3 regions of the Streptomyces sp. 3N207 genome follow, and region 3 is predicted to be linked to each of the others. Evidence: riboswitches for the same ligand, from Rfam matches in the RefSeq annotation. Region 3 holds a riboswitch; each other region holds the start of a gene.
What was found. A riboswitch is a leader RNA that binds a small molecule or an ion and turns the genes downstream of it on or off. The one in region 3 is predicted to bind cyclic di-AMP.
Positions count from the first base shown of each region.

Region 1: linked by a shared signal. The riboswitch ahead of ACTWP9_RS29035 (M23 family metallopeptidase) and the one ahead of ACTWP9_RS10605 (transglycosylase SLT domain-containing protein) in region 3 are both predicted to bind cyclic di-AMP.
Region 2: linked by a shared signal. The riboswitch ahead of ACTWP9_RS08210 (M23 family metallopeptidase) and the one ahead of ACTWP9_RS10605 (transglycosylase SLT domain-containing protein) in region 3 are both predicted to bind cyclic di-AMP.

Region 1 covers NZ_JBQQBV010000023.1:83,926-93,413, reverse strand. Annotated here, with positions in the region: gene ACTWP9_RS29055 (helix-turn-helix domain-containing protein) at 1-622, shown strand, start outside; gene ACTWP9_RS29050 (hypothetical protein) at 886-1,110, shown strand; gene ACTWP9_RS29045 (PPOX class F420-dependent oxidoreductase) at 1,329-1,769, shown strand; gene ACTWP9_RS29040 (aldo/keto reductase) at 1,910-2,857, opposite strand; gene ACTWP9_RS29035 (M23 family metallopeptidase) at 3,062-4,219, opposite strand; cyclic di-AMP (ydaO/yuaA leader) riboswitch at 4,230-4,404, opposite strand; gene ACTWP9_RS29030 (PP2C family protein-serine/threonine phosphatase) at 4,537-5,796, opposite strand; gene ACTWP9_RS29025 (DUF4232 domain-containing protein) at 6,030-6,884, opposite strand; gene ACTWP9_RS29020 (protein kinase domain-containing protein) at 7,344-9,293, opposite strand; gene ACTWP9_RS29015 (RNA polymerase sigma factor) at 9,312-9,488, shown strand, end outside.
Region 2 covers NZ_JBQQBV010000004.1:108,841-118,328, forward strand. Annotated here, with positions in the region: gene ACTWP9_RS08200 (M16 family metallopeptidase) at 1-282, shown strand, start outside; gene ACTWP9_RS08205 (M16 family metallopeptidase) at 369-1,739, shown strand; cyclic di-AMP (ydaO/yuaA leader) riboswitch at 1,955-2,112, shown strand; gene ACTWP9_RS08210 (M23 family metallopeptidase) at 2,127-2,948, shown strand; gene ACTWP9_RS08215 (HPr family phosphocarrier protein) at 3,092-3,373, opposite strand; gene ACTWP9_RS08220 (bifunctional acetate--CoA ligase family protein/GNAT family N-acetyltransferase) at 3,543-6,290, shown strand; gene ACTWP9_RS08225 (DUF5998 family protein) at 6,362-6,964, shown strand; gene ACTWP9_RS08230 (alkaline phosphatase family protein) at 6,976-8,190, shown strand; gene ACTWP9_RS08235 (thymidine kinase) at 8,263-8,979, shown strand; gene ACTWP9_RS08240 (VOC family protein) at 8,945-9,488, opposite strand, start outside.
Region 3 covers NZ_JBQQBV010000005.1:224,062-233,549, forward strand. Annotated here, with positions in the region: gene ACTWP9_RS10600 (glycosyltransferase) at 1-1,003, opposite strand, end outside; gene ACTWP9_RS10605 (transglycosylase SLT domain-containing protein) at 1,428-2,204, opposite strand; cyclic di-AMP (ydaO/yuaA leader) riboswitch at 2,209-2,384, opposite strand; gene amaB (L-piperidine-6-carboxylate dehydrogenase) at 2,887-4,416, opposite strand; gene hglS (2-oxoadipate dioxygenase/decarboxylase) at 4,446-5,843, opposite strand; gene ACTWP9_RS10620 (NAD(P)/FAD-dependent oxidoreductase) at 5,915-7,087, opposite strand; gene ACTWP9_RS10625 (LysR substrate-binding domain-containing protein) at 7,265-8,197, shown strand; gene ACTWP9_RS10630 (amino acid permease) at 8,437-9,488, shown strand, end outside.

The DNA.
Region 1 (9,488 bases), on a different contig from region 3:
ACTGTGCTGGCTGCTGCTGAGGCAAGATCGGTTTGATGAAAGCGAAGAGCTCGCCGCTCTGACAGTCGAGGAGATCGAACCGCGAGTGTCAGAGGCTTCGTCTGCGCAATTGGCAGTGTGGGGCGAGCTCTGGCTGCGAGTGGCGGCGGCGTCCGTACGGAACAACCGGCCCGACGTGGCACGGGAAGCACGGCGTATGGCGGCTACGGCAGCTAGTGCGCTAAGTACCGAGGACTCGACCTTTCCGGACCACTGGGGCGGCTTCGGCCCTGTGACGGTCGAAGTAAAGGCAGTAGAGGACCTCTCCCTCGTAGGCGACTCACACGGGGTGCTCCGGCGCGCTGACGACGGCCTGCTGGGTGCGAAGGCAGTGCGCAACATCGGCAAGCCGACTGCACCGAATTGGGGCCGCCATCGGCTGGACGTTGCACGAGCCCACCTCGATCTCGGCTCGCATCAAGACGCCATGGACGAGTTGCTGCAACTACGTCAGACATCGGGGGCGTGGCTAGCGCACCAACCGATGGCTCGATACGTCATGTCGGACCTTCTCAAGACCCGTAAGCGGACTCTCACACAAGATATGCGGAGCATGGCCACTTATCTGGGAGTCACGGAGTAGCTACCACGGAGCATAGTATTTAGCGGTCTAAGTACACGGAACTACCGTGCTGTGTACGTCGCTTGAACGCCTACATCCCTTTTACGCTCCTTCCACCTAAGAACTGGAAGGGGGCTTCAGTGGAGCGTAGAACGGAAGACGAACGGCAGCGGCACCGAGGCCGGGCGGACGTACCAACGGACTCTCCGCTCCGTCTACTACCGTGGGATGAAGACGGAAAACCGTGCTATTTAAGCTCGGACGGTGACGGCATCCTTTCTCGTGTGGCTGACGACATAGAGGCCGTGCAGCTCGACATGGCGCGAGAAGTCGTCAAGGCAGCTCTTCCAATTCTGCACAATCCTCTGTCGCCGCACGGTGAGATCCGGTATGCCGGTCTCCGGCTCTCGGAATGCCTTGTCGATGCGATCAGGGTCGCGGAAAGTCGAGGCGGGCGCATTCCCGGGCTTCTCGAAGGGCAGCCCGGAGATGACGGCGAGACGAACTAGTCCTTCCCCGGAAGGTGATCAACCGGAAGACATAGCTGGTCGTAGTGAGACGGGAAGCGTCTGCATCTTGTGTAGCCCTGCCCGGCAAGGGAAAGGCAACTGCCGGCGAGGCTCCCTGGAAGCGGCGTGGTGTATCGCAGGTGGCCACATCCTCAAGCGGCGTCATGGAGCATTGGGTTGCCAGTGTCTCTGAAGACTGACAACCCCAGGAGGACCCTATGGCCAAGACCACCGGTGCCGAGGATGCGTTGCTCGGGCTGTTGAGGGAGTACGACCGGGGGGTGCTTGCCACGTTGCGGCGGGATGGGAGGCCGCAGTTGTCGAACGTCAACCACACGTTTGACCCGGGCAAGCGGCTGGTGCGTATCTCCATCACTGCGAATCGTGCCAAGTCGCGGAATCTGGCGCGTGATCCGCGGGCCAGTTATCACGTGACGAGCAGCGACGGGTGGGCGTGGACGGTGGTGGACGGGACGGCCGAGCTGACGCCTGTCGCGCGGGATCCGCACGATGCGACCGTCGAGGAGCTGATCGAGGTCTACCGGGCCATCCGGGGCGAGCATCCGGACTGGGACGAGTACCGGGCGGCCATGGTGGCGGAGCAGCGGCAGGTGGTGCGGCTCGGCGTCACGCATGTGTCCGGGCAGCAACCCGGATGACGCGCTGACGCCGAGCCGCAGGGCCACGACCACGGCCACGGCCACGCCGAACCCGCCCGACGAGGGCTACGCCGAGCCGCACGGCCGGCCAGCCACTCCGAGCCGCCCGGCCACGGCCACTCCGAGCCGCCCGGCCACGGCTACGCCGAGGCGTCCGTCAGAAGGCGGAGTTCGTCGTTGGTGAGGCGGAGGTCGGCGAGGGCCAGCAGGGCGGGGAGCTGTTCCACCGTGCGGGCGCTGGCGATGGGAGCGGTGATGGTCGGCTGGGCGGCGAGCCAGGCGAGGGCGACGGTGGCCTCGGAGACCTGGTGGGCGTTGGCCACAGTGGTCAGCGCGGCGAGGACGCGCTGGCCGCGCTCGGTGGCGAGGTACTGGGCCGCCTTGCCGGTACGTGCCCCCTCGGGCGCGGTCTCGCCCGGCCGGTACTTGCCGGTCAGGAAGCCGGACGCCAGCGCGTAGTACGGCAGCACGGCGAGGGATTCACGCCGGGCGAGTTCGGCCGGCTCTCCCTCGTATGTGTCGCGTGAGACGAGGTTGTAGTGCGGCTGGAGCGCCACGTACCGGGCGAGGCCCTCCCGGTCGCTGAACGCGAGCGACTCGGCGAGGCGGGACGGCGAGATGTTCGACGCGGCGATCTCGCGGACCTTGCCCTCCCTGACGAGGTCGTCGAGGGCGCCGATGATGTCGGAGACCTCGACCGACTCGTCGTCGAAGTGCGTGTAGTACAGGTCGATGCGGTCCGTCCGCAGGCGGCGCAGCGAGTCCTCGCAGGCGGCCTTGATGGTGGCCGGGGAGAGGCCCATGTGGTCGGGGTGGCGGGCGACCTTGGTGGCGATGACGACGTTGTCACGTACGGACGAGCCGCGAGCGGCGAGCCATTCGCCGATGACGGTCTCTGACTCGCCGCCCTTGTTGCCCTCGACCCAGGCCGAGTACGCGTCGGCCGTGTCGATGGCGTTGCCTCCGCCGTCGGTGTACGCGTCGAGGACGGCGAAGGACGTGGGTGTGTCGGCCGTCCAGCCGAAGACGTTGCCGCCGAGCACGAGCGGCGAGACGGACAGCTGACCGATCTTGTTGTCGGCATTCATCTGCATGCCGCGACCGTAACTCGGGGGCGGGCGGTGGCGCATGACCTCACTCGCCGGGCCGCCCCGTCAGCGCCGTCAGCCCTCTCGCCAGGCCGCCTTCCCCCAGCATCCCCGTCAGCCCTCTCGCCGGCCCTACCGCCTGCCGTCGACCCACAGCCCGTCAGCCGCGTCGGCGCTGCCGGTCTCCCGGGCCGGGACCGGGTCTCAGACGTCGACGCCCTTGGCGCGGAGCCACGGCAGCGGGTCCACCGGGTCGCCGCCGTCGGGGCGGACCTCGACGTGCAGGTGCGGTCCCGAGGAGTTGCCGGTGGAGCCGACGCGGCCGATGACATCGCCCGTGCCGACCTTGTCGCCCGCCGACTTGGTCATGGACGAGAGGTGGCAGAACGAGAGTTCGGTTCCGTCCTCCAGTTGCAGCACGATGCGGTAGCCGTACGAACCGGCCCAGCCCGCTTCCTTGACGGTGCCGCTGTGGATGGCCTTGACGGGCGTGCCGTTGGGGGCTGCGAAGTCCTGGCCGGTGTGGTCGTTCTGCCACATGCCGCCGGCCTGGCCGAACCCGGCGGTGAGCTGGTAGGAGGCCAGCGGCGCGGTGTAGCTGCGGGCGAGCTTGGCGCGGCGTTCGGCCTCTGCCTTGCGCTTCCGCTCGGCCTCCGCCTTGCGCTTCTCCTCGGCGGCCTCGCGCGCGCGTTCGGCCTTGGCCTGCTTCTCGGCTGCTGCGGCCCGCTTCGCGGCTTCTTCCGCTGCCGCGTTCGCCGCCTGCCTGGCGGCCTCCTCGCGGGCTTCCGCGTCCTCCGCCGAGCGGTGCTGTTCGGCCTGCGCGAGGATGCGGGCGCGCAGTGCCTCGCCGGCGTTGGTGCCGGCCGCCGCGTCCCCCTTGCCCGTACCGGAGACGTCCGCACCGGCTGCGCCGTCCGGGTCGGCGGATCCGGCTGAGTCGGCGGAGTCGTCCGAGCCGTCCGAGAGGAGGGAGCCGATGCCGGGCAGGTCCTCGGCGTCGGGCAGGTGGTCGGGGAGGTCCCGTACGGTGTCGGCCGCGGTGTCCAGGTCCGGTACGGATATCGCGCCGGGGTCCTTGTCCTGGGCGGTCGCCATGCCGCCGGCGCCGACCGCCGCGATCATGCCGACGCCGAGTACGGCACCGCCGCGCGCCACGCCGCCGGCACGCTGTTTGGCGACCCGGTGCTTGCCGCGGGGCGGGCGGGTGGACTCCTCGGTGGGGTTCCACTCGTCCCACGGTTCGGCACCGGACGGCTCGCTGGGGACACCGTAGGGAACGGAGGAGCCGGCCTGGTCGGCGTGCGGGTCGTAGGCGACGGTCTGGGGCGCATGACCGGTAAAGCCCTGGGTTCTGGACGCCACGGGGGCGCTCTCCTTTCCTTCCTCTCGCCTACCGGGTTAGCTGACGGGTTCGGAGCAGGAAGGTCTCCTACGGGCGTCCTCTCGCGAGGGCGTCCGATTCACCCCGTCCTCCTCGTCTGGCTGACGAGAAGGGGTGGTTCCCCGGTTCCCACGGTGCGGTCCAGTCAGTTGGGCGCTGCTGGTGCCCCGTATGCGGGATTCGGCGATGGCGCACGGTGCCGTCTTCCGTGACGACAGTGACGACCGTGCTGCGTTATCGGACGGTAATAGAACAGGGGCCGTGATTCCAAGCTGTTCCCCGTAATTGGTGGCTGAGCTCAGGAGCGGCTGTGCGACTCGTGGGCGACGGCGAGCAGCGCCATGTCGTCCACCGACCGGCCACCGGTGTGCGCCGCGACATCGATCAGGACCGCTTCCAAGAGCTCCTCTGGGTGGGCGAAATAGCTGCGGGCGAGTCGTTCGGCCGGGTCGTAGAAGACACCGTCGGAGTTGCGTGCCTCTGACAGACCATCGGTGTAGAGGAGCAACCGGGCTCCCGGCGGGAAGGGAACCTCCTCCTCGTGGTCCGGCCATCCGCCCAGGTCGGACATGCCGAACGGAAGCGCCGGCAGGTGTGGCTCCAGAAGGGACGCCCTGCCGCGGTGGAGAAGGACCGGTGCGGGGTGGCCCCGGTTGACGATCCGCACAACTGTGGGGCTGTCGCTGTCGGCGCTGCCGTCCCCGGCGCGTTGCGGCGGACTCTTGCCGGGGGCGGAGGCGTGGGCAGCGGGGTTCTCGGGGGCAGAGGCGTGGGAAGGCGGGTCCTCGCGGGCAGAGGCGTGGGAAGGCGGGTTCGGGACCTCCACCAGCACCGCCGTGCTGAAGCCCTCCAGCTGTGCCGTGCCGAGTTGCCGCCGTCCCTCCCGGTCGAGGGCCCGGTCGAGGCGGGCCGCAACGCCGGAGAGTGATTCCTCCTGCTCGGCGGCCTCACGGAACGTCCCGACGAGGAGTACGACGGCCGACACCGCGTCGAGCCCCTTGCCGCGTACGTCGCCGAGCAGCAGCCGTACGCCGTGCGGGGTCTCCTCCGCGGCGTAGAAGTCACCGCCGATCCGGGCTTCGGCCTGCGCGGCACGGTAGCGGGCAGCCACCGCCAGGCCGCCGATCCGGGACGGCGGGGTGGGCAGCACGGCGAGCTGCACCGCCTCGGCGATACCGCGCGCCGAGGCCAGCCGGCTGCCGCTGCGGAGCAGCACATAGTTGACGCCCACGGCGAGGGCGGAGACCGTCAGGCTGGTGACGGCTCTGGCTTCGGCCTCGATGGCGCTGCCGGTGTCGTGGAAGACGGCGAACAGGATGGTCGCGGCGGAGGAGACGATTCCGGTGACCACCGTGCCCCGGAGGGACAGGAAGGCCGCGGCGGCCAGCGGGGCGGCGGCGAACGGCGCCGATACGGTCACGTCCCGGGGCGTCGCCATCTCCAGGACGACGCCCAGGACGAAGAGCACGGCGGGAAGCTGCCGCGCCAGGCTCCACAGCCGTCCCACGTCGTCCTCGTACCCGTTCGCCGACTTCGTCCCGGCCTCCCTCTCCCGCACGGTCCCAATCTGACCTGAGAGCGGGCTCCGGGCCAGTCGGGAGCGTTCGGAGGGGTACGGGGTACGGGCCACTGGCCGCGGGCGCGGATGGAGGGCGGTGGTGGGCGTACGGAGCGGATACGGGCAGCAGGCGGTCGTCATCACATACGGGACCGCACCGCCTGCGGGCCTGCGCCGATCGGGGCCAGGGGGAGGGGGGAGGGGAAGGGGTGGTGGGGGAATCGGGCCGGGGCTCAGCCGCCGGTGCCGGGGGCCAGCGGGCCGATCTTGGGAACGGATGCCTTGCCGGTGTTGGTGACCGGTCCGCCGGACCAGGGCGTCCGGAGAGAGGCCCGTTCGTCGGGCGGGGTGATCCGCACGCCGCTCGGCGTGACCGTGGTGACGTTCGTCACCTCCGGGTTGGTGTACGAGAGCGGCGCCCAGGCGCTCTTGCCCGGCGCAAGCGTGACGGTCCGGATCTGACCAGCCGTCCGGTGGGGGTCGAAGGACACCTGCTCGCCGCTGCTGTTGACGAAGGCGAGCCCGGGATAGCCGCGTACGGTGCACGTGCTGTCCGACCGGTTGGTCAGGACCAGGGCGAAGTTCTCCTGCCCGGCGCCCGGGTGGTTCGGGCCGAACGACGCCTTCAGGTCGGCCGTGTGGCACCGCGAGCCGGAACCGGAACCCGGTCCCGACCCGCTGCTGCCGGTGTCCGAGCCGCCTCCGCTGGACGAGGAGCCCGCCGAGGAGTCCCCACCGTCCGAACCGGAAGAGTCCGAGCCGCCCGTACCGCCGCTCTGCGAGCCGTTCCCGCCGGTTCCGTTCTCACCGCTGCTGCCGTCCTTGCCGCCGCTCTTGGAGCCACCGTCGGAGTTGCCTGCGGCGGGCGCGGGCTCGCCGTCGACCTTGTCCGGGGACGCCTCCGGGTCCTTGTTGCAGCCGATCAGCAGTGCGCCCGCCGCCAGCACCGCTGTTGTGGCGGCCGCGATGCGGGCCACCCGGCGACGGGGGCGGTACGGGGTGGCCGGGCGGCCGGTCGCGGGGGCCTCGGTGTCGTACAGGGCCTGTGAGAGGTGGGGGGTTGTCGTCGGGTCCTGACGCTTCGTCATGGCTGCCGTCCCTGGTCGTCCTGTCTGCGGTCGTCCGGCCTCCCGGCGGCTCGCGCGCTGGCTCGTCCTCGTCTCCAGCCTGCCCTCGGGCATCTGCGCCGTACACAGCCTTCGATGGGCGACTTCCCGGGAAAGTTCCCGGCCTCCCGGGAGTTTTTCCACAGCGCATCGAGGCGGCGAATTCTGCGCCGTGGCGGGCGGTTCGGAGGGGACGTGAGGGACGGGACAGGACGTGTGGGAGGGGGCCGGGCAGCGGTTTCCCGACGGCGGACAGTGGACGACGGATTCCGGGCGCCGGGGTCGTACGCCGGGCTCGTACGCGGAGGCCCAGGGCTCGTACGCGGGGGCCCGGGCTCCGGGGCCCGGGCTCCGAGGGCCGGGCTCCGAGGGCCGGGCTCCGAGGGCCGGGCTCCGAGGGCCGGGCTCCGAGGGCCGGGCTCCGGGGGCCGGGCTCCAGAACTAGGGCGTGCTGACGCGCAGGCTCTTCAGCACCTGGTCCGTTCGGTTCCCACAGTCCTCGCTGCAGCGGATCTGCACATACACCGAGGGCTTGCCCTTCTGCTGAGAGGTCAGGCCGATCTCTTGCAGCGAGAGACCGGGGCGGTCGCAGGCCGACCAGGTACGGATCCGCCCCTGCCATTCCCCGCCCTTGAAGTTGCGGCCACCTGTGTAGTGACAGCCCTGGTGCTTGAGTCCGGTCACCTTGTCGGGCAGTGGCGGCAGACCACCGGGGGTGCCCTGGGGGTTGGGCGTAGCTCGGGGGGTGGGTGCGGGCGAGGGGCTCTTGGTGGCCCCGTCCTTGTCCGGTGTGTAACCGAGCCCCACGAAGACCCCGCTCGTCGACGAGGTGAGGTCCTGCCAACGGCCCACGTCCTCCGCCACGAGCAGCCCGGGAGCGTGCTTGGCCGGCAGCCCCAGCGAAGAGGGGTTCCAGCCCGAGTCGGTCACCTCCTGCGCCCACACTCCCGGCACCTGCACACTGACCTGCCCGCTCGCGTCGTGCACCCGCACCGTGGAAGGCTCCCGCGTACGGTCCGGCAGCAGTACCGCACTGGCAACTCCCACCCCGGCCAACACCACCACGGCGGACCCGATGGCGACGGCACGCCGCCGACGGCGAGCACGCACCGGCCGAGCGGTCCCCCGGGACACCCCGGGCAGCTCGGCGGCGGCCGACTCGGGCGCGGGCGCCTGCGGAGCGGAGGCACCGAGGAGAGAGTTCTCGGACGCAGGGCTCCCGAGGACGGGCCCCTCGGGGGTGGGCCCCTCTGGCGTGGGCCCCTCCGGGGTGGAACTCCCGGCTGCGGAGGGCCCGGCCGTGGAGGGCCCATCCGCGGAGGTCCCGGTCACAGAGGTCTCGGACGAGGGCGGCTCCGTCGCGGCCGTCGGCGACTGACCGGGCACCTGGGACGCCGGTCGTAGGGCCAGGAAGGACAGTTGGGCCGCGGACGGTGCGAGGCTGTCACGTCCGTCCGCGCCTTGGCCCTGCTCCCCCGCCAACCCGCTCAACGGGTCGGACCCGTCCGACCCGCCCGACCCGGCCGCGTCTTGCTGCGGGCCCTCCTTCGGCCCGTCCGGCGCGTTCGGCCCGTCCGCGGGGGCCGCGTTCCGGTCGAGTTCCGTCGCGATCCGGTCAAGTTCGTCCGCGAACGCAGCAGCCGTCGGCCAGCGGCGCTCGCGGTCGGGCTCCATCGCACGCGCGACGGCCTCCGTCACCGCCCACGGCAGCCCCGGACGCAGCTCGTCCAGCGGCATCACCCGCCCCGGGCTCCCCGGCACCGCGCCCGTCACCAGGTGGTAGAACACGGCGCCCAGGCTGTAGATGTCCGCACGCGCGTCGATACCTTCGAACGGTTCGGCCTGCTCAGGCGCCATGTAGCCGACCGATCCGGCGACCACGGTCAGCCCCGACGCGTGTGCGAGGTTCTTGGCCAGGCCGAGGTCGGCGACCAGCACCCGCTCGCGGCCCTGCGCTCCGCCGCTCGCCAACAGCACGTTGGAGGGTTTGATGTCGCGGTGCACCACGCCTGATTCGTGCAGCGCCTCCGCTCCGTGCGCCGCCTCCGAGGTGAGCCGCAGCGCCTCGGTCACCGGCAGCGGCCCCGTCGTCATCCGGTCGGCGACCGTGCCCCGGTCCGCGTACTCCATGACGAAGTACGGCCGTTCGTCGTCCAGTTCACCCACGTCGAAGACCTGGACGACGCCGCCCGACGACGCCTTGCGCAGCAGCCGCGCCTCGGCCAGGAAGCGCTCCCGGATATCCATCCGGTGGGCCCAGTTGTCGGCCATCACCTTGACTGCGACAGGCGCTTCCAATCGGTCGTCGTGCGCGAGCCACACGACTGCGAAGGCGCCGGAGCCGAGACGACGGTCGACCCGGTAGCGGCCGATCTGATCAGGTGAAGGCATGCCCCTTATGATGCCTGGATGTGCCCACCGTCCTCCTCCCACACCGCGAACCAGCCATCCGGACGGCCTGAGTCGGCGGGCCCCGGCGATACGCCGTCGGCCACCGACACCGAAGCCCTCGCCACCCGGGCGGCGAGCGGCGACAGCGCGGCGCTCGACGCACTGCTGCGCGCCATCCGCCCCGACGTAGTACGA
Region 2 (9,488 bases), on a different contig from region 3:
GAGGAGGAGATGGAGCGCGCCCAGGCCCAGTTGGAGCGCGAGTGGCTGGACCGGCTGGCCACGGTCGGTGGCCGCGCCGACGAACTGTGCAGGTACGCGGTGCTCTTCGGTGACCCGCAGCTCGCGCTGACCGCGGTCCGGCGGGTGCTGGAGGTGACCCGCGAGGAGGTGCGGGAGGTGGCGGCCCAGCGGCTGCGCTCCGACAACCGCGCCGTGCTCGTATACGAACCGCTGGCGGACGAGGAAGCACCGGCGAACGAGGACGAGGAGGCCGGCCAGTGAGCGAGACACCGGCGAGCACGAGCCAGCGCACCGCGGGAGCGGCGAGCACGAGCCCCGCGGGAATCGCGGAGACAGCAGGCAAGAGCATGGAGTTCCACTCCCAGCCGCCCAGCGGCACCCCGAAACCGTGGGCCTTCCCCACCCCCGAGCGCGGCAAGCTGCCCAACGGGCTGACGGTGCTGCGCTGCCACCGCCCGGGTCAGGAGGTCGTCGCCGTAGAGGTGAACCTGAAGGCGCCGCTGGACGCGGAGCCGGAGGGGCTGGACGGGGTCGCCACCATCATGGCCCGCGCGCTGAGTGAGGGCACGGACAAGCACACCGCCGAGGAGTTCGCCGCCGAGCTGGAGCGGTGCGGCGCCACGCTCGACTCGAACGCCGACCACCCCGGTGTGCGGGTCTCGCTGGAGGTGCCCGTATCCCGGCTGCCCAAGGCGCTGGGGCTGCTCGCCGACGCGCTGCGCGCCCCCGCCTTCCCGGACAGCGAGGTCGAACGGCTCGTCGCCAACCGGCTGGACGAGATCCCGCACGAGCTGGCCAACCCGGCCCGTCGCGCCGGCAAGGAGCTCTCCCGCGAGCTGTTCCCCGCCTCATCGCGGATGTCGCGCCCCAGGCAGGGCACCGAGGAGACGGTGCGGGGCATCGACGCGGCGGCGGTACGCGCCTTCTACGAGGCATATGTGCACCCCGCCACCGCCACCGTCGTCGTGGTCGGCGATCTGGAGGGAGTCGACCTCGAGGCGGCGCTCACCGAGAGCCTCGGCAGCTGGACGGGAGCCGCGGCGGTGCCGCGTCCGATGCCGCCGATCACCGCGGACGACAGCGGCCGGGTCGTCATCGTGGACCGGCCCGGAGCGGTGCAGACGCAGCTGCTGATCGGCCGCGTCGGCCCTGACCGGCACGACCGCGTGTGGCCCGCGCAGCTGTTGGGCGTCTACTGCCTGGGCGGCACGCTCACCTCCCGGCTGGACCGCGTGCTGCGTGAGGAGAAGGGCTACACCTACGGCGTGCGCGCCTTCGGTCAGGTGCTGCGTTCCGCCAAGGACGGCAGCGGTGCCGCACTGCTGGCCATCAGCGGTTCGGTGGCCACCGATGTGACAGGGCCCGCGCTGGACGACCTGTGGCAGGTGCTGCGGAAGCTGGCGGCCGAGGGACTGACCGACGAGGAACGGGACATCGCGGTACGGAACCTGGTCGGCGTCGCGCCGCTGCGCTACGAGACGGCCGCGGCCGTCGCAGGGACGCTGGCCGACCAGGTCGAGCAGTATCTGCCGGACGACTATCAGGCCCGGCTCTACGCCCAACTCGCCGAGACGGGCACGGTGGAGGCCACGGCGGCGGCGGTGAGCGCGCTGCCCGCCGACCGGCTGGTGACGGTGCTCGTCGGCGACGCCTCGCAGATCGCCGATCCGGTACGGGAGTTGGGGATCGGCGACGTCAAGGTGGTCTCCGGCTCCTGAGCCCGCGGGCGGAGGCGGGAACGTCGGTCAGAAGTGGGGCCCGGGAGGAGGAATCGCTCCTTCCGGGCCCTTCTCAATGTCCGATTCTGTCGCGGTTGCTGATGAGTTGGAGTGTGGCGTACGTGACAAACCCAGGGATTCGTTTGCCGCCCGGAGTTGGGCCCGATTAGCGTCGGTGCCGCTGTTCGTCAGAAGTGACCGCACCCGCGGCCGACGGACAGCGATCGCCGAATCCCCGAGGCGCACCGGCCGAGGGGGACCGGGGACCCAGGTCCCATTGGGGTGAATCGGACGGCCTCGCAAGAGGCGGCCCGTAGGAGACCTTCCTGCTCCGAACCCGTCAGCTAACCCGGTAGGCGAGAAGGAAGGAAAGGAGTGCGCCTCCGTATGGCGTTCACCCGTGCCACTGGTAAGCACAGGCGTCCGAGCAAGGCCCGTCGGGCCGCAGGGGGAGCGGCAGGCATAGCCGGTCTCGCCACCGTGGGCGTCGTCGGGTCCATCGCCACCCCCGCGTTCGCCGCGAGCGGCGGACAGAACAACGCACCCGTCCAGCCCGACGCCAAGGTGAGCGAGGTCGTCGGCGGCCCGATCTCCGAGACGCTGGACCAGCAGGCATACGAGCAGGCCCTCCAGGCGGAGCAGGCCAAGGCCGAGACCGACGCCAAGGAGGAAGCCGCCAAGGCGAAGGCGGACGCCAAGCGGAAGGCCGACGAGGCCAAGCGCAAGGCGGCTGCCGAGAAGGCGGAGAAGGAGCGCGAGGCGAAGGAGAAGGCCGCCCGCGAGGCCAAGCGGGCGAAGCTCAACGCCTACGTGATGCCCGTGAAGGGTTCCTACGTCTCCACCGGTTACAAGCAGGGCGGCGGCATGTGGTCGTCCGGCAGCCACACCGGCATCGACTTCCACGCGGGCATGAACACCCCGGTCCACTCCGTGGCCGCGGGCGAGGTCGTGGAGGCCGGCAACGGCGGGGCCTACGGCAACAACATCGTCGTCAAGCACAAGGACGGCACGTACACGCAGTACGGCCACCTCAACTCGCTCAGCGTCTCGGTCGGCCAGCAGGTCAAGGCGGACCAGCAGATCGGTCTCTCCGGCTCCACCGGCAACTCCTCCGGCCCTCACCTGCACTTCGAGGCCCGCACCTCCCCCGAGTACGGCTCGGACATCGACCCGGTCGCCTACCTCCGCGAGCACGGCGTGAAGCTCTGACCGGACGTTGCGGCTTCGGCCGTCGCGGCGGATATTGACGAGGGGGCGCTGCACCTGGCGGTGCAGCGCCCCCTCGTGCTCCCCGGACGTGCCCCTCACGTCCGGTTGCCCGCATCCGCGACGGCACAAGCCCTCACGCTCGGTCAGACCGTTTCAGGCAGCTCCTCCAGCCCCTCGGCGACCAGCTTCGCGAGCCGGTCGAGGGCCTCCTCCGCACCGTCCGCCTCGGAGGCGAGGACGATCTCCTCGCCTCCCTCCGCACCCAGGCCGAGCACACCGAGCATGGAGGCCGCGTTGACGGGGTTGCCCTCGCCCTTCCGGACGGTGACCGGGACCCCGGCTGCCGAGGCGGCACGGACGAAGATGGAGGCGGGGCGGGCGTGCAGCCCCTCGGCCCAGCCGACGGTGACACGGCGCTCAACCATGGTGTTGCCCTTCGTTCGTCAAGCTTGTCTAGACCAGTTTTCCACGATTGCCGAGGTGCTCCGTGAGCCGGCGGGTGCGGGCCAGGAAGCGGCGGCGCTCATGCCAGCGACGATACGACGCATCCCGTACCCCTGAGCACGCACCCTCCCTCCGCCGTACGCTGGCCCCATGCCGAGCCCCGAGGAGCGCGCCTACCCCGCCCACTGGGAAGCGGACATCGTGCTGCGCGACGGCGGTACGGCCCGGGTCCGGCCGATCACTCCGGACGACGCGGAGCGGCTGGTCAGCTTCTACGAGCAGGTCTCCGACGAGTCGAAGTACTACCGCTTCTTCGCGCCCTACCCCCGGCTGTCCGACCGCGATGTGCGCCGCTTCACGCACCACGACTACGTCGACCGCGTCGGCCTGGCGGCGACCATCGGCGGTGAGTTCATCGCGACCGTCCGCTACGACCGCATCGACCACCTCGGCCGCCCCGCCGGCGAGCCCGCGGATCAGGCCGAGGTCGCCTTCCTGGTCCGCGACGACCAGCAGGGCAGGGGAGTGGCCTCCGCGCTCCTCGAACACATCGGTGCCGTCGCCCGGGAGCGCGGCATCCGCCGCTTCGCCGCCGAGGTGCTGCCCGCCAACACCAAGATGATCAAGGTGTTCACGGATGCCGGATACTCCCAGAAGCGCAGCTTCGAGGAAGGCTCCGTCCACCTCACCTTCGACCTGGAGCCCACCGAGCGCTCCCTGGCCGTCATGCGGGCCCGCGAACAGCGCGCCGAGGGCCGCTCCGTCGCCCGGCTGCTGGCCCCCGGCTCCATCGCCGTCATCGGCGCCAGCCGTACCCCCGGCGGAGCGGGGCGTGCCGTGCTGGGCAGCCTGCGTGCCGGAGGCTTCGCCGGGCGGCTGTACGCGGTCAACCACGCGCTGGCCCCGGAGGCGTCCCCGACACTGGCCGGGGTGCCCGGCCACCGGTCGGTGCGGGAGATCCCCGAACATGTCGACCTGGCCGTGCTCGCCGTCCCCGCCGACCAGCTGCACACCGTCGTCGGCGAATGCGGCGAGGCGGCCGTGCAAGGGCTGGTCGTCCTCTCCGAAGGGGTCGGCCGGGACGAGCAGCGCGAACTGGTCCGGCTCGCCCGCTCCTACGGCATGCGGCTGATCGGCCCCGGAGCCCTCGGCCTGATCAACACCGGCGAGGACGTACGGCTCAACGCCACCCCCTCCCTGCGGATGCCCGCGCGTGGCAGGATCGGCGTCTTCACCCAGTCCGGCGCCATCGGTATCGCACTGCTCGACGGGCTGGACCGGCGCGGCAGCGGGCCCTCCTCCTTCGTCTCCGCGGGCAACCGGGCCGACGTCTCCGGGAACGATCTCCTCCAGCACTGGGACGAGGACGCGGCGACCGACGTCGTACTCATGTACCTGGAATCCATCGGTAACCCGCGCAAGTTCACCCGGCTCGCCCGGCGCACCGCGGCCCGCAAACCGGTCGTCGTCGTCAAAGGTGCCCGGCAGCGCGGCAGTGCGCCCCCGCCGGGCCACGCGGCGCCGGCAGCCCGCACCCCCGACGCCACCGTCTACGCGCTGCTGCGCCAGGCGGGCGTCCTGATGGTCGACACCTTCACCGAGCTGCTGGACACCGGCGTACTCCTCGCCGAGCAGCCGCCGCCCACGGGCCCGCACGTCGCCATCCTCGGCAACACCGAAGCGATGAGCCTGCTGACCTACGACGCCTGCCTCACCGACGGGCTGCGCCCCCGCCCCGTCGTGGCGCTGCCCAGCTCGGCCGGCCCCGGCGACTTCGGCAGGGCGCTGCGCGAGGCGCTCGGCGAAGCGGCCACCGACGCGGTACTGGTCACCGTCATCCCTGCCGTCCCCGCCGAGCTGCCCGGCGGCACCGGCACGGCCAGGCCGGAGTCCCCACCCGACGGCCATGTCGAGGCCCTGGCCGACGCGCTGCGGGAAGCCGTCGAGGCCGTCGCCGCGACCGAGGGTGCCCCCTGCAAGCCGGTGGCGGTCGTCCACCTGGCGATGGAGGGCCTGCAGAAGGCGCTCGCCAGGCGCGGGCTGCCCTCCTACCCGACGCCCGAGCGGGCCGCCCGTGCCCTGGCCGAGGCAGTGCGCTACTCCCGGTGGCGCGCGGAAGCCGGCGACCCGGGCAAGGTCCCCGACCTGGAGGTCGACGAGTCCGCCGCCGCCCAGCTGCTGGCCCGCGCGACCCCTGCGGCATCCGAGCGCGGCCGTGCCCTCACGGACGAGGAAGCGGCCCGGCTGCTGCACAGCTACGGCATCGCCGTCCAGCCCACGCTCCCCGCGCCGGACGCCGACACGGCCGTCGAGGCGGCCCGCGCCCTGGGCTTCCCCGTCGCGCTCAAGACCACGGCGCCCCATCTGCGGCACCGTGCCGACCTCGGCGGGGTACGGCTGGACATCGCGGGCGAGGCAGGGCTGCGCCGCGCCTACGGGGAGCTGATCCAGGCGCTCGGCGCACCCGAGGAGCTGCGCCCTGTCGTGCAGGCGATGGCACCGCGGGGCGTGGGCACCGTGGTGCGGGGCACGCTCGACCCGGCCATCGGCGCCGTGCTGTCCTTCGGTCTCGCGGGCCCGCCCTCCGAGCTGCTGGGCGATACGGCACACCGGCTGGTGCCGGTCACCGACAAGGAGGCCGCCGGGCTGGTCCGGGCGATCCGCTCGGCGCCGCTGCTGTTCGGCTGGCGCGGGGCCGAGCCCTCGGACGCCGCCGCGCTGGAGGAGGTGCTGCTGCGGGTCTCGCTGCTGATGGACGATCATCCGCAGGTCGTCGCCGTCGAACTCGACCCGGTCGTGGTGGCACCCCGGGGTGTGACTGTGCTGAGCGCTTCCGTCCGCGTCGCCGAGCTCGGAACCCGTCCCGACCTGGGCGCCCGTCGCCTCCCGGCGTACTGACGGCGCACCGGGGGCGTACGGTGGGGAGCGGGCCGGGGCCGCGCCGCCGAACGGCCCTTAGGATGGCTGTCATGGCGAAGACCGGTACGACGACGCAGGGTCTGCGTGAGGCGATCGAGCGCAGCGGCTACTACCCGGCCCTCGTAGCCGAGGCTGTCGAGGCAGCGGTGGGTGGCGAGCCAGTGGCTTCGTACCTCGTGCATCAGGAGACGACGTTCGACTCCAACGAGGTGCGCCGCCACGTCACGGTCCTGGTGCTCACCCGCACCCGCTTCCTCGTCAGCCACACCGACGAGCAGGCTGCGGACGGCACCTCGCCCTCTCCGTACGCCACCACCTCCACCGAGTCCGTGAAGCTGGAGCGGATCTCCTCCGTCGTGCTCTCCCGGGTGGTGGCCAACCCCGAGTCCTACACCCCCGGCACCCTGCCCCGCGAGGTCGTCCTCACCATCGGCTGGGGCGCCGTCTCCCGCCTCGACATGGAGCCCGCCACCTGCGGCGACCCCAACTGCGAGGCCGACCACGGCTACACGGGTTCCGCCACCGCCGACGATCTCTCGCTGCGGGTCAGCGAGGCCGGTGACGGCCCGGACACCGTCCGTCAGACCCTCGCCTTCGCGCAGGCACTGTCCGAGGCCACCGCCGGAGCCACCCGGGTCGGACCCCCGCAGTGACCGCTGAGAACATCCCGCACCCGCTTCCGACGGCCCCGCACGCCCTGCACGACGGCGCCTTCCTGGACGCACCGCTCGACCCGCGCACCGCACCCGTCCCGCGCTACGGCTCCGGCTCGCTGGCCGACCTGCTGCCCTCCCTCGCCGCCGGACTCGGTGTCCCCGGCATGACGGCCGGGCTGCCTCTTCCGCCCGCCGACCGCGTCTGCGTCTTCCTGGTGGACGGTATGGGCTGGGAAGCACTCAAGGCGCACCCCGACGAAGCACCGTTCCTCACCTCGCTGCTGCCGAGCTCCACCGCCGGCACCGGTGAGCCGCTCACTTCCGGTTTCCCCTCCACCACGGCCACCTCGCTGGCCTCCGTCGGCACCGGCCGGGTACCGGGCGAACACGGACTGCCCGGCTACACCGCGCTGGACCCGGCCACCGGCCGGCTGATGAACCAGCTCCGCTGGCAGCCCTGGACCGACCCGCACGTGTGGCAGCCGTACCCCACCGTCTTCCAGCAGGCCGAGGCCGCCGGAGTGGCCGCCTGCCAGGTGACGGCGCCGCACTTCGAGCACACCCCGCTCACCAAGATCGCACTGTCCGGCGGCACCTTCCTCGGCCGGCTCTCCGCCGAGGACCGCATGGATCTGGCGGCCGAGCGCCTCGCCGCCTCGGACCGCGCCCTCGTCTACACCTACTACGCGGAGCTGGACGGCAACGGCCACCGCTACGGCATGGACTCGGACGCCTGGCGCGGCCAGCTGATGTACGTCGACCGGCTCGCACAGCGCCTGGCCGAGCAGCTGCCGCCGCGCTCGGCGCTCTACATCACCGCGGACCACGGCATGGTCGACATCCCCGGAAGCCCGGAGGCCCGGATCGACTTCGACGAGGACTGGGAGCTGAGCGCAGGCGTCGCCCAGCTGGGCGGCGAGGGCCGGATGCGGCACGTCTACGCCGTCCCCGGTGCGGCGGGCGACGTACACGCCGTCTGGCGCGAGGTGCTCGCCGGGCAGGCGTGGGTGGCCACCCGCGAAGAGGCCATCGACCTGGGCTGGTTCGGCCCGAGAGTGGAGCCGCGGGTGCGTGGCAGGCTCGGCGACGTCATCGCCGCGATGCGCGACGACGTGGCCGTGGTGGCCACCCGGCGCGAGCCCAAGGAGTCCGAGCTGATCGGGATGCATGGTTCGGCGACCGCTGCCGAACAGCTCGTCCCGCTGCTGGAGGTCCGCACCTGACGCCCGGCGTCCCGCGTTCCGTACGCGCTGCCCCCGCCCGAGGAACCGCACCGAGAAAGGCCCGAACCTCCCATGCCAGAGCTGGTGTTCTTCTCCGGAACGATGGACTGCGGAAAGAGCACGCTTGCGCTCCAGATCGAGCACAACCGCTCGGCGCGCGGTCTCCAGGGCATGATCTTCACCAGGGACGACCGCGCAGGCACGGGCAAGCTCTCCTCCCGGCTCGGCCTGGTCGCCGAGGCTGTCGAGGTGGCCGAGGACCTCAACTTCCAGCAGCACCTGGTCCGCCACCTGACCGCGGGCGGACGCACCGACTATGTGATCGTGGACGAGGCGCAGTTCCTCTCGCCCGAACAGGTCGAGCAGCTCGCCCGGGTCGTGGACGACCTGGGCATCGACGTCTACGCGTTCGGCATCGCCACCGACTTCCGCACCCGCCTCTTCCCCGGCTCCCAGCGGCTGATGGAGCTCGCCGACCGGCTGGAGACCCTCCAGGTGGAGGCGCTGTGCTGGTGCGGCGCCCGTGCCACCCACAACGCACGCACCGTCGGCGGCCGGATGGTGGTCGAGGGTGCGCAGGTGGTGGTGGGGGACGTGGGCGAACCCAGCGGCCAGGTCGGCTACGAAGTGCTGTGCAGGCGCCATCACCGCAGGCGGCTCACCGCGGCCTCGGCGGGCGCCGGCGCGCTCTCGCCTGACGTCCTCCCGGTGGACGAACCCACGGCGGCCCCAAATGTGCCGCCTCGGCGCGGTCTCAGCGATCCGCTGCGACGGGCCGGATCACACTGAAGTGCGCACCCTCCGGGTCCGCGAGCGTCGCCAGCCGTCCGTACGGTGAGTCGTCGGGGGCGCGCACCACCCGGCCCCCCAGCTCCTCGGCCCGCCGCGCCATCCCGTCCGGGTCGTCCACCGCGAAGTACGTGCGCCAGTGCGGCCCGCGGTCGCGCGGCAGCGCATCCCCCACCCCTTGGATTCCGGCCACCGGTTCACCGTCCGCGCAGAGCGTCAGATAGTCGAAGCCGGGCGCCTCGATGCTCTCCGCGTCGTAACCGAACACCGCCTGGTAGAACTTGACCACCGTGCTCGTCTCCCGGGTGACGAGCTCGAACCAGACCGGTGCCCCCAACATCCCCCGCGGCGCCGTTCCCAGGGCCGGAACGTGCGCGTCCTGCCACAGCCCGAACGGGGCACCGTGCGGGTCGGCGACGATGGCCATCCGCCCCGCCGTCTCCGCATCCAGCGGTCCCACCGCGACCGTGCCGCCGTACGAACGGACGGCGGACGCCGTCTCGTCGGCG
Region 3 (9,488 bases):
AGATATGAATGCGGAACGGCATATGGCTGTCGGCCCGGTGAGTGTGGTCCAGGAGCTCTTCCAGATCGCCGTGCTGGGTGAGATGACAGCGCAGGCGCTGGACCGGGGAGAGCCGGGGCCAGAAGGAGTCCGAGTCGTGATCGGTGACGAGTTTCTGCATGCGGCTGAACTCGCGCTGCTGGACCGTGGATTCCGTCTCATTGCCGAGGAATCGAAAGGCGCCCTTCAACTCCACCTGGAAGTGCCGCTCCAGCAGGGCATCGCGTCGCGGTCCCGGCTCCAGCTCGGTCCGCAGCAGCTCACACACCCGGTGGAGCGAGTCGAGGACCGGCTCGGTCTTGTTGGTGAGGGTCAGATGCTGGCCGTCGGGGCGGCGCACGAGGTAGTAGCAGTCGTAATCCGCGACCACGGAAATGCGGCGTGCGCGCAAGTAGGCGAGCGCCGTGAAGGGCTGGTCCTCGCCGATCCGCAGACTGGTGTCGAAGCGAAGATGCAACCGGTCGAGCAGCTCTCTGCGGAAGAGCTTCTGAACGGAGAGCGCCCAGTAGACCCGTGAGGTGAACAGGTCGGCGTCGGGCTGGTTGGCCCGGAACATCGAGCGCGGCACCCCGCGTCCCACCGAGGCCATCTTGCCGAGTACGACATCGGCCCTGTTCTCCTCGGCGGTGGTGGTGAGCCGCTGCAGCGCCTCGGGTGCCAGATAGTCGTCCGCGTCGAGGAAGAACACATACCGCCCGCTCGCCAGGTCCAGGGCGCGATTGCGGGGGCCGGAGGGACCGCCGGAATTCTCCTGATGGAGCACCCGCAGCAGCCGCGGGTGCTGTTCGGCCAAGAGATCCAGTTCGGCTGTGGTGCCGTCCGTGGAACCGTCGTTCACGACGATCATCTCTATCCGACCGGGGTCGAGAGACTGGTGTGTGACCGAGGCGATACAGCGCTTGAGATAGGGGAGCGCATTGTAGGCGGGAGTTATGACGCTTACGAGATTTTTCGAGTCATCCATGGACAGACGGTGCCCACCGGGACGTACCCCTGCCACGGGGGTGCCGCGTTCGGGTGAATCGGGCGCTCCGCTCGACAGATTTCGAACGGAGAGTAGGTCTTTGCACACTCTGAGTTGCGGAGATCGTCGCTACCACCACAAGATGCGGGCCTGCGGCGCGGGCGCGGACACCGACTACACGACCGGGTTCCACAAGGGAGACGCCAAGGTCCTCCTCGGTTACGCCCGCCGCTGGTCCTCGGTTACGCCCGTCGCCAGCCGGTTACGCCCACGGGCGGCCGACCGGCCGGAATGCGGCTGGCCGACGGGGCCGGGCCACGGGTTGCCGACGGGCCGGGCCGCGGGTGCCCGGAGTGCCCAGAACGCGGCGGCTGCCCCGTCACCGGCATGGTGAGGGGCAGCCGCCGCGTTGCGGGTCGTCGGCTCAGTACGGGCCGTTGACGTTGTCGATCGAACCGTAGCGGTTGGCGGCGTAGTTGCACGCCGCGACGATGTTGGCGACCGGGTCGCGCTGGTCGTAGACGGTGCCCTTGACGTGGAAGGAGTCGAAGGTCGGCTTGATCACCTGGAGCAGACCGATGGACGGGGTGCCGTTCTGGGCGTTGATGTCCCAGTTGTTGATGGCGTTGGGGTTGCCACCGGACTCCCGGATGATGTTGCGGTGGATGCCCTCGTAGCTGCCCGGGATGCCGTGCTGCTTCATGATGGTCAGCGCCTCCTTGATCCAGCCGTCCAGGTTGGTCGACTGGGTCTTGTGCACGCTGGTGGTCCGCTCGGCGGTGCTGCGGTCGGCCCGCTGGGGCTTGCTGCTCCGCTCGGCGGGCGCCGGGGTGGCGTCCAGGGTCAGCTTCTGGCCGGGACGGATCAGGTCCGGGTCGCTGCCGACAGTCTGCTTGTTGGCCTTGTAGAGGGTGGACCAGCCGCCCTTGATGTCGTGATCCACGGCGATCCGGTACAGCGTGTCGCCGGTGACGACGGTGTAGGAGTCGGCCTTCTCCTCGGTCTTCGCCTTCGGGGCGGCGGCCTTGGCGGAAGTGGCCTGCTTCTGGTCCTGCACCTTGGCCGGCGCGGGGGCGGCGTGCGCGCTACCTGCGGTCAGCAGGGGAGCGGCGATTCCCGCACCGCCGGCGACGAGGGCAAGCGAAAGCCGGGAAAAGCGGCGGGCATTGCGCGATTTACGGGCATGACGGCCACGTGACATGGGGGTGTCCTCTCCTAGCGCCTGCGAGGTGAGCTGTCGGATTCGGGCTGGAGTTGCCCGGCCATAACCCGTGCGCGAGGCGCAACGGGCATGACTTCACCCCTAGCCGGGCCGCTGGATGCGGCACGGCGCTTACTTGGGTCCCCCGCTCCTGCCGGCGTGGTCTGGTGCGAATATCCCTCACCGGGCGGCAGGATTCGGCGCCCCGGCAGCGGGAACTCCGGCCGTTTACGGAGGCCGGAGCGAAGACACAGAAACACACCGGATTGTTGGGAGCAAGATGCCGGATTCAAATGCCGGGTATCCGCGGAGAATGATCTCTGAATTATTCAACGCTATGCTGTGGATCATTTTCTGAGCGTAAAGCGGCGAACCGGCGGGATTTTCGAAAAGCTCGCCGTGGAGAGTCTCTTGACGACCCGACAGAAGATCTTGCGCGCGCACTCGAAGCGGTGATGTGTTTCTTGACACAGCGACTATGAAGTGCCCACGTGGGAGCGGTAAGTCGTCTATATCCGGACATTACGTGCCGAGAACCGGTAAAGGCGGTGGATTGTTCGGCATACGCGCCACCACCTCACCGGGAACGCCCGGGAGCCCGCAACCACCGGCAAGGTGGCGCGGGCTCCCGGGCGTTGTTCGGTGCGTCTTCGGTGCGTTCTTCCGTGCGCCCGGCGTCCGTTCAGAGGAAGCTGACGTTCTGGGCGAGGGAGAGCTCGCTGGAGTAGTTGATCGTGTTGGTGGCCGAGCGCATATAGGACTTCCAGGCGTCGGAGCCGGACTCGCGTCCGCCGCCGGTCTCCTTCTCCCCGCCGAACGCCCCGCCGATCTCCGCACCGGAGGTGCCGATGTTGACGTTGGCAATGCCGCAGTCGGAGCCCGCGGCCGAGAGGAAGATCTCGGCCTCCTGCTGGTCACGGGTGAAGATGCTGGACGACAGCCCCTGCGGGACGTCATTGTGCAGCGCGATCGCCTCGTCGAGGGTGTCGTAGGTGAGTACGTAGAGGATGGGGGCGAAGGTCTCTTCCCGTACGACATCGTTCTGCTCGTCGACGCGGACGAGGACCGGCTCGGTGTAGGCGGCCTTCGGAGCGGTTTCGGACAGCCGCCGGTTGCCGCCCGCCAGGATCTTGCCGCCTTGGGCCTGGACCCGGGTCAGTGCGCTGTTCATCGCGTCGAGGGCCGCGGTGGAGACGAGCGGGCCGACCAGGGTGTTCTCGTCGAACGGGTCGCCGACCGGCAGCTTGCGGTAGGCGCTGGTCAGCCGCTCGACCAGCGTCTCCGCGATATCACGGTGGACGATCAGGCGGCGCAGCGTCGTGCAGCGCTGACCCGCGGTGCCCGCCGCGGCGAAGACGATGCCCTGGACAGCGAGGTCGAGGTCGGCCGAAGGGGCGACGATCGCGGCGTTGTTGCCGCCCAGTTCCAGCAGGCTGCGGCCGAAGCGGGCCGCGACGCGGGGACCGACTTCCCGGCCCATCCGGGTCGAGCCGGTGGCGCTGACCAGGGCGACGCGGGGGTCGTCCACCAACTGCTCACCCACGACACGATCGCCGAGCAGCAGCCGGTGGACATCGCGGGGCGCCCCGACCTCGTCCGCGGCGCGGGCCAGCAGATGGTCGCAGGCCAGCGAGATCAGCGGAGTGAGCTCCGAGGGCTTCCAGACGACCGTGTCGCCGCAGGCAAGCGCGACGGCGGTGTTCCACGACCAGACGGCCGCGGGAAAGTTGAAGGCGGAGACGACGCCCACCACACCGAGCGGATGCCACGTCTCCGCAAGGCGGTGACCTGGGCGTTCCGAGGCGATGGTGCGGCCGTACAGCTGGCGGGACAGTCCGACGGCGAAGTCGCAGATGTCGATCATTTCCTGAATTTCGCCCAAGGCTTCCGAGCGGATCTTGCCCGCCTCGATGGTGACGAGATCGGCAAGGTCGCTCTTGTGCTCACGCAGCAGCTCGCCCAGCCGGCGCACGAGCTCTCCGCGGCGCGGCGCGGGCGTGGTGCGCCAGGTGAGGAACGCCTCGCGCGCTGCGCCGACGGCGGCTTCGGTGTCCGCCGCGTCGGCGGCCTTCAGCCCGAAGAGGTTCTCTCCGGTGATGGGGGTCCGCGCGGAGAGGTCACTGCCTTCCGGAACGGTGACGCCGATGTTGCCGAGGCTGGTGAGTGCCCGGGTACGCAGGTCGTCCGTGGTGGGCAGGGCGGTGCTGGTCATGGTCATCCTTAGGGGTGGGAGGGACGGGATCAGGCGAGGGCGCCGTCGAGTTCCAGTGCGCGCGCGACCTGGGTGAGGGAGCGGCTTTGCTGCTGTTCGTAGAGCGCGAAGGGATCGAGCACCTCGCGTCCGACGGCGCCGGAGAGCCACTCGGCGTCGTAGGCCGCACCCTCCTGCGCGTTGTCGCGGGTGCCCTCCGAGCTGAGGTTGGACTGGAAGATGCCGGCGGCCGAGCGGGGCAGGAAGTCTTCGTAGACGACGGGCTCGGCCCGCACCCACCCCCGCCGCAGCAGTTCGCCGATATCGGCCGGCGGAGGGTTGCCGTGGCGGGGCCGGTCGGCAGCCACCTGGTAGGTGAAGTACGCCAGCCCCTGTACGGCCAGCTCCTCTTCGGTGTCGGGCATGTGCTCCTCCCACACGCTGCGGGCGACGGCGCCGCGACCCTCTCCGGGCGCCTGCGCGCTCAGCTGGTCGACGAGGCCGAGCAACGTGTCGTACCGTGCGCGGCCTTCGCGGGTGAGGGCGATGCCGCGTGCCTCGACCTCGCCGAACCGGACGCGCAGCGCGCCGCTGACGACACTGCCGTCCGGGGTGCGCATCGCGCGGGGCTCGGCCAGGGCCCGGAAGGACGTCTGCCGCAGCAGGACGTCCGGCCCCCGCCAGGCCGGCGGGCCCTGGATGGTGTCGATCATCTCGATGCCGCGCTCGGTCATCCGGCGGTAGAGCTCGTCGATGTCCAGGACGCGCGGAGTGAGGTGGTTGATGTGCGTGCTGCGTACGCCGCCGATGTCCGCGGCGACCGCGGAGATCCGCTCCAGGGTCCCGTACCAGGCCCGGTCGACCGGTTCGCCGGACAGCTCGAAGGCTCCGACGGCGAGCTGGAGGAAGCGCTCGGCGTCCTCCAGGGACAGCTCCTGCTCCGCTGCGGCGCGGTCGGCCAGCGTGAGCAGCTCCGGCGGGAAGAGTTCACGGCCGGCCAGGAAGGTCTCCAGCCGGGCGCGCAGGTCCGGGTCGAAGAAGCGGGGGTCGGCCGGGGTGAGCATGGAGGTGAAGACGCGGAAGGGGTTGCGTGCCAGCTCCTCGCCGTCGACCGGCCGGAAAGCGGTGGAGACGACGGGGACGGCGCTGGCGGCGGCCTCGCGCAGATCGTAGAAGCCGACCGGATGCATGCCGAGGGCAGCGAAGATCCGGGCGACCTGCCGCAGCTCCTGCGGTGTGCCGACGCGGATGGCGCCATGACGCTCGGCCGTCACCCTGCCGATGGACCCCAGGCGCTCGGCGTCGGCGCCGCGGGCCCGCAGGACGTCCTCGTTGACCTCGCGGGAGACGTCCACGAGCGTGGTGTAGGCGGGCACTTCCTGCCCGTACATCTCCGAGAGCCGCGCGGCGAAGGCGGCCCGTAGCTGCCATTGGCTGAGCGTTGACATGGTTCGGCCTTTCGCTTCGAGGGTCACGCTTTCCTTCGGGGTGGCGCTTTCGCTTCGATGTGCTCGCGGCTTCACACCACATGGGCTTCTGGACGGATCTCGGCACCGGTGCGGAACCGGTCGGCGCCGAGCGGGGTGATGTCCGCGAACGGGCGGCGTTCCAGGTAGAGGTCGCGCATGATTTCGCCCACCGCGGGTGCCTGGAGGAAGCCGTGACCGGAGAACCCCGTGGCGTACAGGAAGTTGCCGAGCTCCCCGGAGCGGCCGATCAGCGCGTTGTGGTCCGGCGTGTTCTCGTACAGCCCGGCCCATCCGGCGACGGTCTCCATACCGGCCAGCGCGGGGGCGCGGCGGCGGACGGCGGCGCGGAACAGCTCCAGCCACTCCGGGGTCCAGGCGGTGTCGAAGCCCTCCTCCTGCGCGGGGTCGGCCAGCCCGAACAGCAGGCCGTCGTCGCTGTTGTGGAAATAGGCGCTCGAGGAGAAGTCGATGGTGAAGGGGATACGGGGCGCGGGCGGCACGAGCGGCGTGGTGAAGGCCAGTTGCCGGCGCACCGGCCGTACGGGAAGGCTGACGCCGGCCATGTCGCCGATCTGCCGGGACCACGCGCCTGCCGTACAGACGACGGCGCCGCAGGTGATGGACCCGTGACTGGTGTGCACCCGGGTCACCCGAGAGCCGGCCGTGTCGATACCGGTGACCTCGGTGTGCTCGGCAATGGTGACGCCTGCCTGGGCTGCGGCCCTCGCATATCCCTGCACGACCAGTCCCGGGCGGGCGTGGCCGTCGGCCGGTGAGTACGCGGCGGCCACGAGACCGTCGGTGCTGAGGTAGGGGCACAGCCGTTGTGCCTCGGCCGGGTCGATCATGCGGCTGGGCACATCGAGACCGTTCTGGATGCTGACACTGGTCGCGAAGTCCGCCGCCTGGTCCTCGCTGGTGAGCAGGAAGAGGTAGCCGACGGTGTCGAGCCGGATGTCGGCTCCCGGGCGGGCGGCGAAGTTCTGGTAGGCGTGCAGGCTGCGGCGGCCCAGCTCGATGTTGAGCGGGTCCGAGAACTGGGCGCGTACGCCGCCGATCGGTTTGCCCGAGCTGCCGCAGCCCAGGTCGCCCCGCTCCAGGACGACGATGTTCCGTACTCCGGCCTCGGCGAGGTGGAAGGCGGTGCTGGCACCCATCACGCCGCCACCGATGATGACGACATCGGCGGAGTGCGGAACGGTGCGGTAAGCGGAGGAGGGCATGAGGCCGATCCCTTCCAACGGCCGGCGACGGGGCGGGCGATGAGGCGGGCCCGGCCCGGGCACGGCGTGGCTGTCAGTGCGTGGCGGAGCTGATCAGCTGGCTGTCCCACATCGTGCAGCAGCCCAACCGTTGACGTCTATGAACAGTTTCTGCGCACTTTTGTTTACGATGCCTATATGGAATGGACGAGTGCCCAACTCCGCTCGCTGGTCGAGCTGACCCGCCGGGGGACCGTCACCGCGGTGGCGCAGGCCCTGGGGTACACCCCCGGCGGGGTGTCGCAGCAGATTGCCGCGCTGGAGAAGTCCACGGGCATGGAGCTGCTGCGGCGGGTGGGGCGCCGGGTCGAATTGACCGACGCGGGCATGACGCTCGCCCGGCACGCCGAGCGCATCCTTGCCACGGAGGCCGAGGCCGTCGAGGCGTTGGAGCGCACCCGCACCGAGGTCTCCGGGACGCTGCGGGTCGGGCTCTTCACCACGGCCGCCGCCGAGATCCTCCCGCCGGCGCTGCGGCGTGCCCGGGAGAAGCACCCCGGCCTGACCGTGCGCAGCCGGGACATGGACGTGGACGATGTGTACGACGCGGTGGCCGGCGGTGCGGTGGATCTGGCCCTGGGGCTGGACTATCCGGACGTGCCCATTCCGCGTGACCCGTCCCTGTGTGTGATGCCGTTGTCCCGGGAGCGGTTCTCCCTTGCGGTCCCGGCGGGCGCCATGGCCGGCCGTAAGACGGTCTCCCTCACGGAGGCGGGAGAGCTGGGGTGGATCCTGCCGTCGGCCAACAGCTACTACGGCCGCGCCGTGCTCACCGTCTGCCGCCGGGCCGGCTTCGAACCCCTGGTGCTGCACGAGGTGACCGACACGGCTGCGACCCTGGCCCTGGTCGAGACCGGCGTGGGGGTGAGCGTGGTGACGGACCTGATGCTGCGCCTGCGTGCCTCACGTATCGATGTCATCGGGCTGCGCGAAACGATGGAGCGCCACATCGTGGTCGTCTTCCGGTCCTTCGCGCAGCACCGTCCCACGGTGGCGGCTCTGGTGGAGGTGCTGCGTTCAGGGGCCGGCGACCGAGACGGCGAGGAGCAGGCTCAGCATTCCTTGCCCTGAGGGGCGGAAGTTGTCGCGCTGCTACGTCTTCCCGGGCGGCAGGCGCTGAGCGAGGGTTTCCGGCCAGTGGTGACCCACGCCACGGCGGCGGCCCTTCGTGTCGCCGTTGCCTCCCATGGAGCGAGCGAGCGATGTCCACCAAGCACCCCTCGAAGCCTGGCCTTCCCCTGTTGCTGGGGAAGGGACCCCGGGGAATCTTCAGACGAACCCTTCCCTCCGAGCAGCCCACAGGTGAGCGCATGGTGCGCACCCTCGGGCTGACCCAGCTGACGATGATCGGCGTCGGCGCCATCATCGGGGCCGGCATCTTCAGCCTGGCGGCGGCCGTCGCCAGGGACACCGCGGGCCCCGCGGTACTGATCTCGTTCCTGGTCGCCGGGGCCGCGTCGCTGTGCGCTGCCTTCGCCTACGCCGAGTTCGCCGGCATGGTCCCCAAGGCCGGCTCCTCCTACACCTACTGCGCCGCGGTCCTCGGGGAGGTCGTGGGCTGGATCGTGGGCTGGGACCTGTTGCTGGAGTACACCGCGATCGTTGCGGTCGTCGCGATCGGCATGTCCGGCTACCTCGACTTTCTGCTGAACGCCGTCGGCCTCCATCTGCCGACCTGGGCACTGGGTGCCCCCGGCACCGGGGACGGCCACCGGATCGACCTGCTGGCGGTCGTGATCTGCCTGGCCGTCGCCTGGCTGCTGACCCGAGGGACCCGCACTTCGGCCCGGGTGGAGACGGTGCTCACCATCATCAAGATCGCCATCGTGCTGCTGGTGATCGTGGTCGGCTTCACCAAGATCAACACCGGTAATCTGCACCCCTTCGCACCGTTCGGGCTCGGCGGCGCTTTCACCGGTGCGGCCACCGTCTTCTTCGCCGTCTTCGGCTATGACGCGCTGAGCACCGCCGCCGAGGAGTCGGTCGAGGCCCGCCGCAAACTGCCGAAGGCCATGATGCTGTCGCTTGGCATCTCCATGGCGCTCTACGTTCTCGTCTGCATCGTGCTCACCGGACTCCAGCACTACAGCGAGCTCAACCCCAAGAGCGGCATCTCCAGCGCCCTGGCGAGCGTGGGGCTGAGCGGGCTGGCCAACGTCGTCGCGGTCGGCGCTGTCGTCGGCATCGTCACGGTGACGTTCTCCTTCATGATGGGCGCCTCGCGTCTGTGGTACGCCCTCAGCCGCGACGGACTGATGCCGGCCTGGTTCGGTGCCATCCACCCCAAGCGCAAGGTTCCGCACCGTGCCACCTGGATCATCGGAGCCGTCTCCGCGCTGCTCGCGGGCGTGCTGCCGATCAA